Linked DNA regions of Thalassospira sp. TSL5-1. The protein of the gene in region 1 interacts with the protein of each later gene in a pairwise test. Links are inferred from orthologs where the notes say so. Each region holds a gene or a part of one and is shown on either strand. Other genes may lie near its edges.

Region 1 (7,546 bases):
ACCGCGCAAGGCGTGGTCATAGCGTGATGATTCATGGGCTTCGTTGCTGAAATATTTGACGGTTTCATAATTTATCAGGCTGTCAATGGCCTTGGTATTGGCTTCATCATCGCGCTGGTTCATCTCGCGACGGTATTTCATGCGCCATTCGGTCACGATCAGTGTGAAGGCAATGTAAATCACGATGGTGACAAACGTGATCAGCGCGAACCAGACATCATAAAGCGCCCACAGGATGATCGAAACCATCACGATCTCAAGCAGGGTGGGCAAAATGTTAAACAGCATGAAGGACAGAAGAAATTCAATGCCCTTCACCCCGCGCTCAATAGCGCGCGAAAGCCCCCCCATCTGCCGGTCCAAATGGAACCGCAGGGACAGCGCATGAAGATGGTCAAATACGCTTAGGGCGGAATTGCGAATGGCCCGCTGGGCGACCTTGGCAAACACCGCATCGCGAATTTCGCCAAAAGCAGAGGATAACACCCGCACCAGGCCATAGCCGATAATCAGACTAACCGGCACCGTCACCAATGCGGCCGCACTGCCTGCTGCGGCTCCTTTACCTCCGCCCAGGGCATCAACAGCATATTTATACAATACCGGCACATAAACGTTGGCAACCTTTGCGCCGACCAGGAACAACAGTGCAACAACGACACGTATCTTTAATTCGTTTTCGCCCTTGGGCCACAAATAGGGCAAAAAGGTTTTAATCACACCCAGATCAGCACGGGCGGATGATTCTTTGGCATCCGATTTTTTCACATCTTTTTCCTTTTATCCCCGTCCCCGATATGGGTTTTAAGCCACACTAAAATGTACTTTGGTAAAATTTCCCTATACCCGTGCCTCACAAATGGCCCGTAAAGCGCAATTTGGCAAGCATCACAATATGAACATCCTGCAAACAGGCTGTCTTGTCGGGCAGGCAAATACAAAAAAGGCGTCCCCTGCCAGACAGGGAACGCCCAAAACAGGCAGTGCAGGAGTACGACTTATTGCGCCGAACCATAAAGGCGGCGATCAAACACACCGCTATCGCGGAAACGATAAAGCGACTTGGCAACCGCCAGCACAGCAAGGTCGATCAGCGGCTCCACCAGCACAACCGTCATATAAGCCGCACCAAAGCTGGCAACATGGGCGATATTGGCCGCCCCAAAACCCTGACCATAAAACGCCCAAAACGCCACCCAACACACAATGCCACCCTGATAGGAGGTCGACAGTGCCAGCGCCTGCACATAGGACACATCCTTATAGGCGGTTTTGGCCGGGATGATTTTATGGGCAAGTGCACCCATCGCAAATAACGGCACCAAAAGTGTCGTCAGGTTGATGCCGTATTGCGGCAAATCGAACGGGGAAAAAAACACGCCCTGCAGCAAAAGCCCCAGTGCCAGACCAATGGCCGCCGGGGCCGCCCCGAAAATCAGAAACAGGGTGGAGCCCAATATAAGGTGCACTTCCGACACCCCAACCGGGTGATGCGGCAACACTTCAAAAAAGACAAAAACCAGCAATGTGGTAATGACACTGCGCACCAGAAGCGAGCCCAGACCATCGCGCTTGATCGTATCGACGGCCATTTTACCGGCAACACCCACCGCGCCGGTTGCAGTAGCATAACTCAGGGCGATTTTGGCGCCGTCAACAACGCCAGGTTCAATATGCATGACAATTTCCTTTCTTGCACCCACCGTGCATGGACAGGCCGGGAAACCGGCACTGTCAGTGATAAAAATTCGGGCAGGTCTCCTGACTTGTGCCGATTGTTGCTATTCCGCCTTCCCGGGGTTTCCCAGTGACATCAAGGAAGCAACCAGCACTTACAGTTGCGGGGGCAGTTATGGACTGGGCAAAATGCCGTCACCATATTCCCTATTATTCGCAGCAGCCAAAGGGCCACTGCCAAACCCGAGCGGACACGTTAGCAGAGCAACCACCAAAGGGGTAAGGCTTTTCAATCGTAAAACGCGAAAAAAGCACACAGTTTATATCCGTAATAAACCGCATGGTTTGCCCCCACCAAGGTGATTGCAGTTCAGGACGGGCCGGACTATGTTGCTAATTTGTTGACGATTTTACAATTTACGATGACACCGCCACAAAAGGCGCTGCCCAAAGACGGAAACAGGACCATGACGGCACTTGCCAGCACCGAAAACCAGGACATTCAACAATTGATGCTTCGCATCGGTATCGCCGCACGCGATGCAGCCCTGATTTTGGCCCAGGTCCCGTCACAGCCAAAAATTGATGCCCTGAACTATGCTGCCAGCCTGATCCGCGAGAACGCCGACACTATCCTGGCCGCCAATGCCCTTGATATGGAAGGTGGCCGTCAAAAAGGCCTGACCGCCGCCCTGCTGGACCGGCTGGAACTAACCCCGGCCCGGATTGAAGCAATGGCAAAGGGCGTTGAAGACGTTGCCAAACAAAACGACCCTGTTGGCCGCGAAATGGCCCGCTGGACGCCGGACCATAACGGGCTGGATATTGCGCGTGTATGTGTGCCCCTGGGTGTGATCGGTATCATTTATGAAAGCCGCCCCAATGTCACCGCCGACGCCGCCGCGATGTGCCTGAAATCCGGCAATGCCGCGATTTTACGCGGTGGGTCTGAAAGTTTTAATTCATCGCGCGCAATTTTTGCCTGCATGCAGCAGGGCGTGATCAAAGCCGGCCTGCCCGAAGCCTGCATTCAGATGATCCCGGTCACAGACCGGGCCGCTGTGGGCGAAATGCTGAAACTATCCGATTATATCGATGTTATTGTGCCGCGTGGGGGCAAGTCCCTTATTCAGCGCATCACCGATGAAAGCCGCATTCCGCTGTTCAAACATCTCGAAGGGCTGTGCCACACCTATATCCATGCCAGTGCCGACCCGGCAAAAGCCAGCAACATTGTGCTGAATGCCAAAATGCGCCGCGTGGGGGTTTGTGGGTCAACCGAAACCATTCTGATTGATCGCGACGCTGTTGAAACCCTGCTGCCTGCTGTCATTTCCGGCTTAAAAGATGCGGGTTGTGAAATGCGCGGTGATGAAACCGTTTGCCGCCTGGATGACAGCATCAAACCGGCAAGTGAGGAAGACTGGTCAACCGAATATCTGGATGCAATTGTGTCGATCAAAACGGTTGATGGGGTGAAGGATGCCATCCATCACATCAATCATTACGGCTCCCACCATACCGATGCCATCCTGGCCGAAGATGCCAGCGCCGCCCAGGCCTTCCTGAATGGTGTGGATAGCGGGATTGTCATCGTTAATGCCTCTACCCAGTTTGCCGATGGTGGCGAATTTGGCATGGGGGCGGAAATTGGCATTTCAACCGGCAAGCTGCATGCGCGCGGCCCGGTCGGGGTTGAACAGCTGACCAGCTATAAATATGTGGTGCGCGGCACCGGGCAAACCCGCCCGTGATGACGCTTCGCATTCCGCGCCGCCACAATGCCCCACCCCGAGTCGGATTACTGGGCGGGTCTTTCAACCCCGCCCACGAGGGGCATTTGCATATCTCACTTGAGGCATTGAAGCGTCTGGAGCTGGATGAAGTGTGGTGGCTGGTATCGCCGCAGAACCCGCTCAAGTCCCGCGAGGGTATGGCAGGGCAGGATGCACGCTTTGATTCCGCCGAATTGATTGCACAACATCCCCGCATTGTCGTTTCTGCAATTGAAACACAGCTGGGGACAAGCTATACGGCCGACACACTTGCAGCCTTGCAGCGGCGTTTTACCCAAACGCGATTTGTCTGGCTGATGGGGGCGGACAACCTGGCTCAGTTTCATCGCTGGAAATTCTGGCAAAAGCTGATTCATTGCGCGCCCATTGCGGTTCTTGATCGCGAGGGTTATTCTAATAAGGCATTGCGTGGCACGGCGGCAAAGCGTATGGAACGCTGGCGCATTGCCGCAGAAAAGGCAGGTCTGCTGGCCGATATGGATACACCAGCTTGGGTTTACCTGCCGATACGGCGCCATCCGGCTTCTTCAACGGCAATTCGTGCCGAAGGCCGGTGGCAGGTTTGACCTGTGGGTGTTTTATGTCCGCAACGTGATAGCGGCGAACATCCACCCCAAATTAAGGTGGCGACTATAATTACTGTGAAAAAAAGCCTGACACCAAGCGAACTGCTTGCGCTCATTCAGGAAACCTTGAACGATGACAAGGCCGAAGATCTTGTAACCATTGATCTGACCGACAAAACGGCAATGGCCGATTATATGATTATCGCATCAGGCTCCAGCTCGCGCCGGGTTGCCTCGATGGGGGAACATATTGTCGAAGCCCTGAAAAATGCCGGGCAGGGCCGCGCAGCGGCCGAAGGCACCGAACAGGGTGACTGGGTTCTGGTTGATGCCGGTGATGTCATCATTCATCTGTTCCGCCCGGAAGTCCGCGCTTTTTACAACATCGAACAGATGTGGGGCGTTGAAAACCCGGCTCTGAAACAGCAGGCTGCCCGTCTTTACTGATTGGCAGGTTTGGCCTTGTGCCCGGCGTGATGCCGGGCCATCCGCCATTCTTCAGATATAACCATACAGCCCGTCATGGCCTGTTTGGCCTGGGCCTTGTGTTTTTATCGCGCAAAAATAGCTGGCTTTCAAAGCTAAGCCCCCCCATACCCTTCTTCGCCAGGCACTAAAACCGGGCTTTCTGATCCCCCCAAACGGACGACCACACGCATGCAAATCACCCTTGCCGCTGTAGGCCGTATCAAGGCAGGCCCGGAAAAGGACCTGTTTGATCATTACATCGCCCGCCTGCGCTGGCCCTTTGCCCTGCGTGAAGTCGAAGAAAAGAAAAAACTGCCGCCAGCCCAGCTAAAAGCCCGCGAGGCAGAATTGCTTCTAGGGGTGATCCCGGAAAATGCCTTTCTGATCGCCCTGGATGAACGGGGCCGCGAATATGGCTCCATCGATTTTGCCAAAAAACTCGAAGGCTGGATCGACCAGTATGGCGGCAACATTGCCTTTGCCATTGGCGGTGCCGACGGTCACGGCGATGCCCTCAAGGCCCGGGCAAACGCCCTGTGGTCGCTCGGCAAAGCCACCTGGCCCCATATGCTGGTGCGCGCCCTGATTGCTGAACAGCTTTTTCGCGCCCACGCCATTCAAACCAACCATCCCTATCATCGGGAATAATAACTTTTAAAAACCCCAAAAATAACTCAAAAATCAAAAAAATTTAGTTGTAACTTAAACATAAAATTGCGAAATTTTTCTCCGATGTTAAGTCTTGGGGAAAATCTATGTACAAAATTCTTACAGCGTTATTATCGCTAACCACATTAGCTGCTTGTTCAGCAAAACTATCGCTTCCACCGTATCAGCCTACCACTTCTAGCGAAATTAACGCTGCCGTTGAAGTTAATAACTTCAGTTATTTCCCGAGAGAAGGCGTAGCCCAAAATGAAATTAGAGAAACTGCCGCAGGCCATGTTTATCTAACTGAAGACGTTGGTACATACTTCGCAAACGCTGTACGACGAGAGATGCGGCAAGCAAACATGTCAATTCAAAGTAAAAATTGTACTTTGGATGGCGAAGTCAATGATTTTGCAACTGATAGCCTAGGGTATTCAGTCGACTATATTACCGATGTTCGCTATATCTTGCGCAGAACAAAGGACCAAAAAACCTTATTCGATAATAATTACACTGTGAAATTCAACGCGTCAAAGTTCGTTGTTGCGGACGTATTTTTTGCCAATATCAATAAAATGGTATCGGACAATATCGACCAGCTTCTAAAAGATTCTGTCTTTGTCACCACAACCAAAGAAAATTGCGCTAAAAATTAGAATGAAACCAATATACTCAGCCATTTATATTCTAGCTTTATCACTAGGGTCGTGTGTTCAGACCCCAGATGCTTCAACATATTCTCGCGCCCAAATGGGACGTGCTGCCACTGTTATGAAGGGCAAAATCTTAGCTATACGTGAAGTCAAAATTTCTGGCGAAAGCTCAGGTGTTGGAATGACTGCAGGGGCGGGAAGTGGCGCTGTTGCAGGTTCATACCTTGGAGGCAGCAGCAGAGCCAATATAATAGGTGCCATCGGAGGTGCTGTTGTTGGCGGAGTAGCAGGAAGCATCGCAGAACAATCATTATCCGAAAGCGGAGCTTTCGAGTACATTGTACAGCAGGACAACGGTCAAATAATTGCAATAGTGCAAACCAACAGCGAAAACTTAAAAGTCGGAAACCCGGTCTTGATCCTCCGATCAGACCGGGTACGGGTCATTCCTGACAGTATTCCGACGGGACAGTGACACTGTATTTATTTCAACCGATATTCCATTTTCACCACATCAGATTCATAGATGTGGGTTGAAATCGGTTTGGGGCGCAGATGGCCGTTATCCTTGTCAAACAGGGCAATTCCGTCGCCCAAAACAACCGGAATGACAAACATATCGAGCTTATCAACCATATTTGCATACATGAATTGATTGATCACGCTGGCCCCACCCACAATCCAGACATCGCCATTGTCCAAACGCTCATTGCGCAAGGCATCGGTCAACTCGATCAGGCTACCGCCAAAGGCAACGGTATTTTCAGGTGCATCCTCGCCCAGGGGGTGTGAGGTCAGCACAATCGTGCGGCGATCCCCATAGGGCCATTCGCCATAAGACATCACCTGATCAAAGGTGCGCCGACCAATGATCAGCGTGCCCACCCGGTCCAGGAAGGCTTCAAAGTCAAATTCTGCCGGGTCATAATCATCCAGCCAGTCCACCGCACCATTTGACCGTGCGACATAGCTGTCCAGACTGACCGCAACATAAACGCGGAACAGTTTCTTGCCCATTGTATCAATCCAACCAATCTGCCGGATTTTTCCGGCGTTAATTTTAGTTCTAGTTTAGTATCAATTTTGGGATACTATCCTTGATTGGTGGCGATAATCCGGCTGGAATAGGGTGATATGGTCGTCCAAATAGCCCAAACGCCCCAAAAGCCGTCATTTTCCGGCCTTCAGGGCGTCCAATTGAGCCATAATTGATCATTTTGGCGTCATAACGATGGCGTAAAGCTTAAAAATCAGCACTCCACCACGTTGACATTGACGGCGAGGCCGCCCTGGCTGGTTTCCTTGTATTTGCTTTGCATATCCGCCCCGGTCTGGCGCATGGTTTCGATCACGCGATCCAGCGACACCGTATGTTGCCCATCCCCGCGCAGGGCCAAACGCGAGGCATTAATGGCCTTCACCGCCCCCATTGTATTGCGTTCAATACAGGGCACCTGCACCAGCCCGCCAATCGGATCGCATGTCAGGCCCAAATTGTGTTCCATGCCAATCTCGGCGGCATTTTCCACCTGTTCGGGCGAACCACCCAAAACAGCACACAATGCCCCGGCCGCCATCGAACAGGCCACGCCGACTTCGCCCTGGCAGCCCACTTCGGCCGCCGAAATGGACGCACGTTTTTTGTAAATCGAACCAATCGCCGCCGCCGTTAGCAAAAACTCGCGAATTTTCGCCTGGGTTACATTGGGACAAAACCGTTCATAATAACGCAATA
Region 2 (7,581 bases), on another replicon or contig:
GAAGACCACCCCGACCATGCAGTAAAACTCGGCCCGCCCTTTGACGGGGTAGACCTGCCCGGTGTTCCGGCAATGGTGGTGCATCCCAAAACCGTCGCTGGGGCCTATAGCCTGCGCTCAAGCTACCGCACCGATCACAGCATGGCCTTTTTTCCCGCCGAAGTGCTGGTTGAAATGTATGAAATGCTCGGCAATGCAGGTACGGTCATGCGCTGGATGGCGCTGGGCACCCAGGCGCTGGTGGTTGCCGCGATTTTGGCCGCCGTTTTGGCCCTAATGCAAATATACCGCAAACAGTTTGCTGTTTTGCGGGCCTTGGGCGCACCAAAATCCTATATTTTCGGCTCGATCTGGCTTTATGTCGCAACCCTTGTGGTATTTGGGGCCGCCATTGGCCTTGCTATGGGCTGGGCAGTGGCACAGGCGGTCTCGCAGGCCTTTACCGCCGAAACCGGCATGGCCATGCGCGCCACCATCGCCGCGCCCGAACTGACCTTGGCCGCAGGCTTCATCCTGATCGGCTTTGCCCTGGCCCTGGTGCCCGCCTTCATGCTCTATCGCAAACCAGTGGTCGATGCGCTGCGCGGCAGTTAAATTACCAGCGCACCGCAATCTATTTACTAAAAAGGACCGGCATCCAACCCGGTCCTTTTTAATTTTACACACCGAACGCGATATCAACTCACCGGACGATAGGCGTGGTCGTTCTTCAACGAAGGTACCATCGCGCGGACTTCCTTGACTCGCTCAAGGTCAATCTCGGCGGTGATGAATCCCGGTTCGGCACCGCCATCGGCCAGCACCACGCCCCAGGGGTCGATAATCAGGGAATGGCCGAATGTTTGCCGGTCGCCGGGATGATCGCCACATTGGGCGGCGGCAATGACAAAACAGCCGGTTTCAATCGCACGGGCGCGCAATAATGTATGCCAGTGCGCCTGCCCGGTAGTGCGGGTAAAGGCGGCGGGGACGGTCAAAATCTCCGCCCCGGCCTTGGCATAATCGCGAAACAGGTGCGGAAAGCGCACATCATAACAAATGGAAAGTCCGATTTTGGCCTGTCTGGATTCCACCAAACGGGCGGCATCGCCGGGGCGGAAGGTTTTGCTTTCGCGGTACGATTCCCCATTGGCAAGGTCCACATCAAACATGTGGATTTTATCGTAAGATGTCATCACCTGCCCGTTCGGGCCAATCACATAACAGCGGTTGGCAACCCGGTCTTCACCCGGCACGCTAACATGAAGCGACCCCACAACCAGCGTGCTTTCAAGCTCGGTAGCCAGATCCTTAAAAAACGCCAGCGCCGGATGGTCATCTTCGGCAAAGGCGGCGGCACGCACCTTTTCCCCACCAAAGGACATCATCGACACATTTTCGGGAAAGCTGATCAGGCGGGCCCCTGCGGCATGGGCATCACGGGCATAAATCGCGGCCCTGGCCAGATTGTCCTCCATGTTATCGCGGCTATTTACCTGCACACAGGCGGCAATAAAACGTGTCATGGTCGTTTCTCCTTTTTCGGCCAGCCGAAGTGACATTATCGTTTCAGGTTATGTCGCCAATGGGGCCGGTGAAAGGCAAAAAACAAAAAGGGCGGCCCGCCCGATGCGAAACCGCCCTTTTTCGGTAAACCGTGTCTGGTAATCAGGCCGACAGCAGCGGGTCCAGCCCGCCTTTGGCGTTAAGGGCCATCAATTCATCGCAGCCGCCAATATGCTCACCATCAATAAAAATCTGCGGCACACTGGTGCGGCCACCGGCACGATCCATCATTTCCTTTTTGCGGCGCGGTTCCATCATCACATCGATGACTTCATAGGCCGCATTCTTCTCGTCCAGAAGCTTGCGGGCACGCTTGCAATAGGGGCACCATTCGGTTGCGTAAACTTCAACTTTTGCCATGTGTTCATATCCTTCTCTTGCGGGTTCCTGACCCGGAAAATCCCGTTGTTACAGGCTATATAACAGATAATTTTGAATTCGTCAGCGTATGACCCGCGCAATTGTGATCAGGTCCACCTGCATGGCTCCGGCCCGTTTTAACGCCCGCGCACAGGCCGCTGCCGTCGCCCCGGTGGTTAAAACATCATCGACCAACACCACCTTGGCCCCCTTCAGCTGATATTTTTCTGCTCGCCGGTCTGACACAGCAAAGGCCCCCTGCACCTCGCGCTGGCGCGATGCACGGCCCAGCCCTGCCAGACTGCGGGTTTTGCGTTTGCGCGTGATCAAATCCGGCGCAAATGCAATGCCGGTCTGGCGCGACAGGGCCGCCGCCAACAGGCCCGACTGGTTATAACGCCGCATCAATAACCGGCTGCGATGCAGTGGCACCGGCACCAAAAGGCTGGCATTTTCCCAGTAATCCAGCCCGGCCTGCCACATCCAGCGGGCCAGAAGCGGGGTTAAATCGGTGCGGTCGCCATGTTTGTAACGTAAAATATAATCCCGGCTGCCATCATCATAAATCAGGGCCGCCCGGGCGCGGTCATAAGGCGGAATATGGCGCAGGCACGGGCCACACAAAACACCCTTGCCGTAATCCACCCCTGTGGCGATTTGGTCGCGCGCCTTTATGGCCCCGCCAAACATATCGGCCTGGTGGTTCACATCCCGCTCATCATCTTCGCCATCCTCATAATCAGACGACAGCATTTCAGACGGCATCAATTCAAACGGATAGCCGCAACAGGCACAAAAAGGCGGGGCGACAAAACGCAGGGCCGACCAGCAATTGGCACACAGGGCATGGGGCACATCGCCAATTGCGCCGCACCCGCCACACCGCGCCGGTAACAACCCGCGCAAAACCGCCTGCCAGGCAACCAGGCCAAGCCGCCGTAACACGCGATTATCCGCTTTGCCTGTCGTGATCTTCCCCAAAATGCGACCTGCCCTGTATTTATGCGCCCTATGTTTCTCACATCCCAACTGGTCCCTACTGGCACAGTTAAGCACGGGTGATGACGCATCACAATTATTCGTATTGGCTTTTCATTCGTCACGGTCCTGCCGCCCAAACGGGCTTGCAGGGCCGGTGCGTTGGGATGATCATTGCACCAATAGGCGGGCCGGTCTATTTAAGGGGCCAACATGGCAATTCCCGCATAACGGAGCCCGCAATGAGCGATCCGATCACGGTGTTTGATCGCCGTCTTTTAAAGCTGCGCCGCGACCGCGCGGCAACACGGTCACAGGATTACAATTTTCTGTTTGCCGAAACCGCCGAACGGCTGGCAGACAGGCTGGATGATACCACCCGCAAATTCCCCATCGCACTCGACCTTGGCTGCCATAGTGGCGAGCTGGGCCAGATTGTGGGCAAGCGCGGTGGCATTGAAACACTTTTTCAGTCTGACATATCGTTTAAATATGCCCGCAATGCGCAAGCCAAGCTGCCAAAGCGCCCCACCCTGGTCGCAGACGAGGAATTTTTACCCTTTGCGCATGGGTCGCTGGATCTGATTTTATCGAACCTGTCGCTGCATTGGGTGAATGATTTGCCCGGTATGCTGATACAGGCACGCCAGGCCTTAAAACCCGACGGGTTCTTTTTGGCATCGATGCTGGGGGGCGAAACCCTGAAGGATTTGCGCGACGCCTTAATGACCGCAGAGGCCGAAGAAGAAGGCGGCGTTTCGCCCCGCGTTTCGCCCTTTATCGATGTGCGCGATGCCGGGGCCCTGCTTCAGCGCAGCGGCTTTGCCCTGCCGGTGGTGGATATTGATGAAATCACGGTGGATTACCCCGACGCCCTGAAACTGATGCGGGATTTATCAGGCATGGGCGAAAGCAACCTGATTTTAAAACGCAGCAAAAAATTTACCAGGGCATCAACGCTGGCGCGTGCAGCCGCCATTTACCATGAACGCCACGCCCGCCCCGATGGCCGCATCAATGCCACCTTTCAGGTGGTTTATCTGACGGCCTGGGCCCCGGATGAAAGCCAGCCCAAACCGTTGCGGCGCGGCAGCGGCCAGGTCAGCCTGGTGGATTTTCTAGGTGATGTTCCCGACAAGCCCAAACCCGCCAATTAGGGCCTAAATTTTAATGCCCGCGTTCCAACATATCGCGGATTTTGACGGCCTTTTCAAAATGATCAAGTTGGTGGGTTTTTATCCACCAACTGGCCGCTTCCATCAAAAGGTCGGGGTCGTTATTGCGATTGGCGAAAAACGCATAAAATGACTGGCCAACATCGGGGCCTTTCTGCGCGATTTTACGGTCGCAAATTTCGATCATTTTCCGGCGAAGGCTATCGCGCATCTCAACCCTTTTAATTCTTGGGAGGCAGCAGGGGCTTGATATATGACGCAAATGCCGTGAAATTGGCAGTCCAAACTGCCAGCAATATTGACAGCCCCTGTCAGGACTGAATACCGAAAGGCCGATCATGCACCTGCCCAGCCCGCTTCTTCACGGCAAACTGATCCAGCGATACAAACGTTTTCTGGCCGATATTGAACTTGATAGCGGCGAAACCGTCACCGCGCATTGCGCCAACCCGGGTGCGATGACAGGCCTGAAGGATGCCGGGATTTCGGTGTGGCTTTCCACATCGGATAATCCAAAGCGCAAATTGAAATATAGCTGGGAGCTTTGCCAGGTGGGCGATGCAATGGTTGGCATCAATACAGCGCACCCCAATGCCATTGTTGAAGAAGCCATTTTGACCGGCAAAATCCCGGAACTGGCAGGCTATGAAACCCTGAAACGCGAGGTTAAATACGGCCAGAATTCACGCATTGATATTTTGCTGTCCGACCCGCAAAGGGGCCTTTGTTATGTCGAGGTCAAGAATGTGCATCTCAAACGCGATGAAGCCGTACCCGGCCTTGCCGAATTTCCCGATGCGGTGACCAAGCGCGGGGCAAAGCACCTTGATGAAATGGCAGAAATGGTCGCCCAGGGCCACCGCGCGGTCATGTTTTATCTGATCCAGCGTACCGATTGCGCCGCCTTCACCCTGGCCTCCGACATCGACCCGCATTATGCCGCACGTTTTGCCAGCGCCACCCAAAACGGGGTGGAAGCCATCGCCTATGACTGCCTAATCGATACGATATCCGTCACAGTCAATCAAAAGCGCCCGATTTTGCCCGGTAAAGCAGCCTGAAACACCGGTGAAACGTTGCCAGCGCATCATAATTTGCGTTTCGACAGCCAAAACATGACACAGAACAAAGCCTGAAGGCCATATCGCAGGCATGGTATGCTGATGTTCAATCTCTGGCGTATAATGTACGGGCAGCCATGCAGTGCAATCCTTGCTTATTGGACGGACAACGATTATTTCAGTAGGCTGCAAAACAAATTGATGAAAATGGGTTGCCCCCATAAGGACCGCCAACACAAGGAGAATTCGGTTGGCAAACGGAAAAGTTAAAATTCACGGCCCCGAAGCCTTTGAAGGGATGCGCGCCGCTGGCAAGCTGGCTGCGGAAGTTCTGGATTTCATTACCCCCTATGTCGTCCCCGGTGTCACCACCGGCAAGCTTGATGATTTGTGCGATCAGTATATTCGCGATCATGGTGCGGTTTCGGCCTGCCTGGGCTATCGCGGGTTTCCCAAATCGACCTGCACATCAATCAACCATGTCGTGTGCCACGGCATTCCCGGCGATAAAAAGCTGCAAAATGGCGACATCATGAATATTGATGTCACCGTCATTCTTGATGGCTGGTATGGCGATACAAGCCGGATGTACATTGCCGGTACGCCCAAGGTCATGGCGCAGCGCCTGGTTGATGTGACTTACGAGGCCCTGTGGCGCGGTATTAACGTGGTTAAGCCGGGCGCAACGCTGGGCGATATTGGCCATGCCATTCAATCCTATGCGGAATCCGAACGCTTTTCGGTGGTGCGCGATTTTTGCGGGCATGGCTTGGGCCAAGTGTTCCACGATGCACCAAATATCCTGCATTATGGCAAGCCGGGCCAGGGGCTGGTGCTGGAACCTGGCATGATCTTTACTATCGAACCGATGATCAACCAGGGCACCTATGAATGCAAGGTGCTGTCCGATGGCTGGACGGCGGTGACGCGGGACCGCAAACTTTCCGCCCAGTTTGAACATTCGCTGGGTGTGACGGATGATGGTTTTGAAATTTTCACCCGCTCCCCCGCCGGGCTGGAAAAACCGCCTTACGAAATCAGCGACGCGGCCGAATAAACCGGCGTGGTGATTTATCCACAGCAAAAGGGCAGACCGGATGATGTTCGGCCTGCCCTTTTTTCATAATGGAATGACTTGTTATTCAGCCGCGAGTGTCACCTTCGGGGCCTCGTTAACCAAAATCCGCCAGCGCCCATCAACACGGCGAAAGCGCATTTCGCGATATTTGAACAAATAAACCAGCGCCACCAGCGCCGCCGCAATACCCGAAACTGCGGCAACACCCAGCGCCCAGCGCGGCCCGTAATGGTCCGCCACCCAGCCCACAATGGGCGCACCAATCGGCGTTCCGCCCATCACAATCGCCATACGTATCGCCATGACACGCCCGCGCATCATTGGATCGGTTGAAAGCTGGATCAACCCGTTGCTGGAACTTAAAAACACCAGTGCCGCCATGCCAATCACCACCAGCGATGCGCCAAACAGGCCATAGCTGGGCATGACGGCGGCAAGGATGCAGGCCAGGCCAAAAACCAGTGCGCCATAAAACAGCAGGCCAATTTGCGGTGTTGCCCGCTGGGCTGAAAACAACGCCCCCATCACCGTGCCCACCGCCATCAGTGATGACAGCATCCCGAACTGCCCGGCACCGGAATGAAACACCGTCACCGCCATTGTTGAAATAAAGATGGGGAAGTTCAAACCAAATGTGCCGATCAAGAACAGCATCAACATGATCACCACAATGTCAGGCCGCCCGGCAACATAGCGAAAACCACCCACCAGGTTGCCCCGCCCGCGCAGGGGCCTGCGCGTCACATTCAAATCTTCCCGACGGATCAGAACCAGCGATGTCAGTACCCCGGCAAAGGAGGCGGCATTGAGCAAAAACACCCAGCCGGTCCCCACCACCGCAATCAAAACCCCGGCCACCGCCGGGCCAATCATGCGGGCGGCATTAAACGATGTGGAGTTCAGCGCAATGGCATTGGACAGGAAGCTTTCGGGCACCAGATCGGAAACAAAGGTTTGCCGGGCGGGCGCATCAAAGGCAGCCACACAGCCCAGCAAAAAGGCAAACACATAAACATGCCAAAGTTCGACAAGGCCGCTAATGGTGAGCAAGCCAAGACCCAACCCCAACAGCCCCATTAAAAACTGTGTCACCATCAGCAATTTGCGCCGGTCAAAATAGTCGGCAGCAAAGCCGGTAAAGGGCAACATCAAAAGCTGCGGGCCAAATTGCAGGCCCATGACAATGCCGACCGCCGTTGAATTATGATCGGTCAGTTCGGTCAGGACAATCCAGTCCTGGGCGGTGCGCTGCAACCAGGTGCCGGTATTGGACACAAGCGAGCCAGACGCCCACACCCGGTAATTATACACCGCCAGCGAGCGGAAGGTTCCGCGCATCGGATTTTTCATTTTACGTCCCCCCATAATCGGGCGGAGTAATGAT

Evidence for each region.
Region 2: the proteins of LF95_RS00995 (region 1) and sfsA interact in binary tests that used the Escherichia coli proteins (3 or more experiments, as listed by UniProt). The link is inferred for Thalassospira sp. TSL5-1 from one-to-one orthologs.

What each region holds. Positions count from the first base shown.
Region 1 is NZ_KV880637.1:204,374-211,919, reverse strand. Bases 1,407-4,287 are described here. They hold LF95_RS00995 (glutamate-5-semialdehyde dehydrogenase), read left to right. Parts: upstream 1,407-2,144; coding sequence 2,145-3,431; downstream 3,432-4,287. Other genes in these bases: rsfS (ribosome silencing factor), read left to right, coding at 4,115-4,287; LF95_RS00990 (nicotinate-nucleotide adenylyltransferase), read left to right, coding at 3,431-4,039; LF95_RS01000 (energy-coupling factor ABC transporter permease), read right to left, coding at 1,407-1,679. Also shown: LF95_RS01005 (ABCB family ABC transporter ATP-binding protein/permease), read right to left, coding at 1-768; more of LF95_RS01000, read right to left, coding at 999-1,406; more of rsfS, read left to right, coding at 4,288-4,486; 23S rRNA (pseudouridine(1915)-N(3))-methyltransferase RlmH, read left to right, coding at 4,697-5,155; LF95_RS22705 (hypothetical protein), read left to right, coding at 5,263-5,814; LF95_RS00970 (hypothetical protein), read left to right, coding at 5,930-6,286; LF95_RS00965 (dihydrofolate reductase family protein), read right to left, coding at 6,295-6,828; LF95_RS00960 (L-serine ammonia-lyase), read right to left, coding at 7,062-7,546. UniProt on the Escherichia coli protein: Catalyzes the NADPH-dependent reduction of L-glutamate 5-phosphate into L-glutamate 5-semialdehyde and phosphate. The product spontaneously undergoes cyclization to form 1-pyrroline-5-carboxylate.
Region 2 is NZ_KV880638.1:1,518,636-1,526,216, reverse strand. The notes cover bases 3,342-6,257. They hold sfsA (DNA/RNA nuclease SfsA), read left to right. Parts: upstream 3,342-4,396; coding sequence 4,397-5,119; downstream 5,120-6,257. Other genes in these bases: map (type I methionyl aminopeptidase), read left to right, coding at 5,370-6,176; LF95_RS16550 (DUF6500 family protein), read right to left, coding at 4,051-4,269; LF95_RS16555 (methyltransferase domain-containing protein), read left to right, coding at 3,342-4,040. In the rest of the region: LF95_RS16575 (FtsX-like permease family protein), read left to right, coding at 1-594; LF95_RS16570 (carbon-nitrogen hydrolase family protein), read right to left, coding at 678-1,505; grxC (glutaredoxin 3), read right to left, coding at 1,648-1,905; LF95_RS16560 (ComF family protein), read right to left, coding at 1,987-2,850; more of LF95_RS16555, read left to right, coding at 3,126-3,341; LF95_RS16535 (MFS transporter), read right to left, coding at 6,258-7,547. UniProt on the Escherichia coli protein: Binds to DNA non-specifically. Could be a regulatory factor involved in maltose metabolism.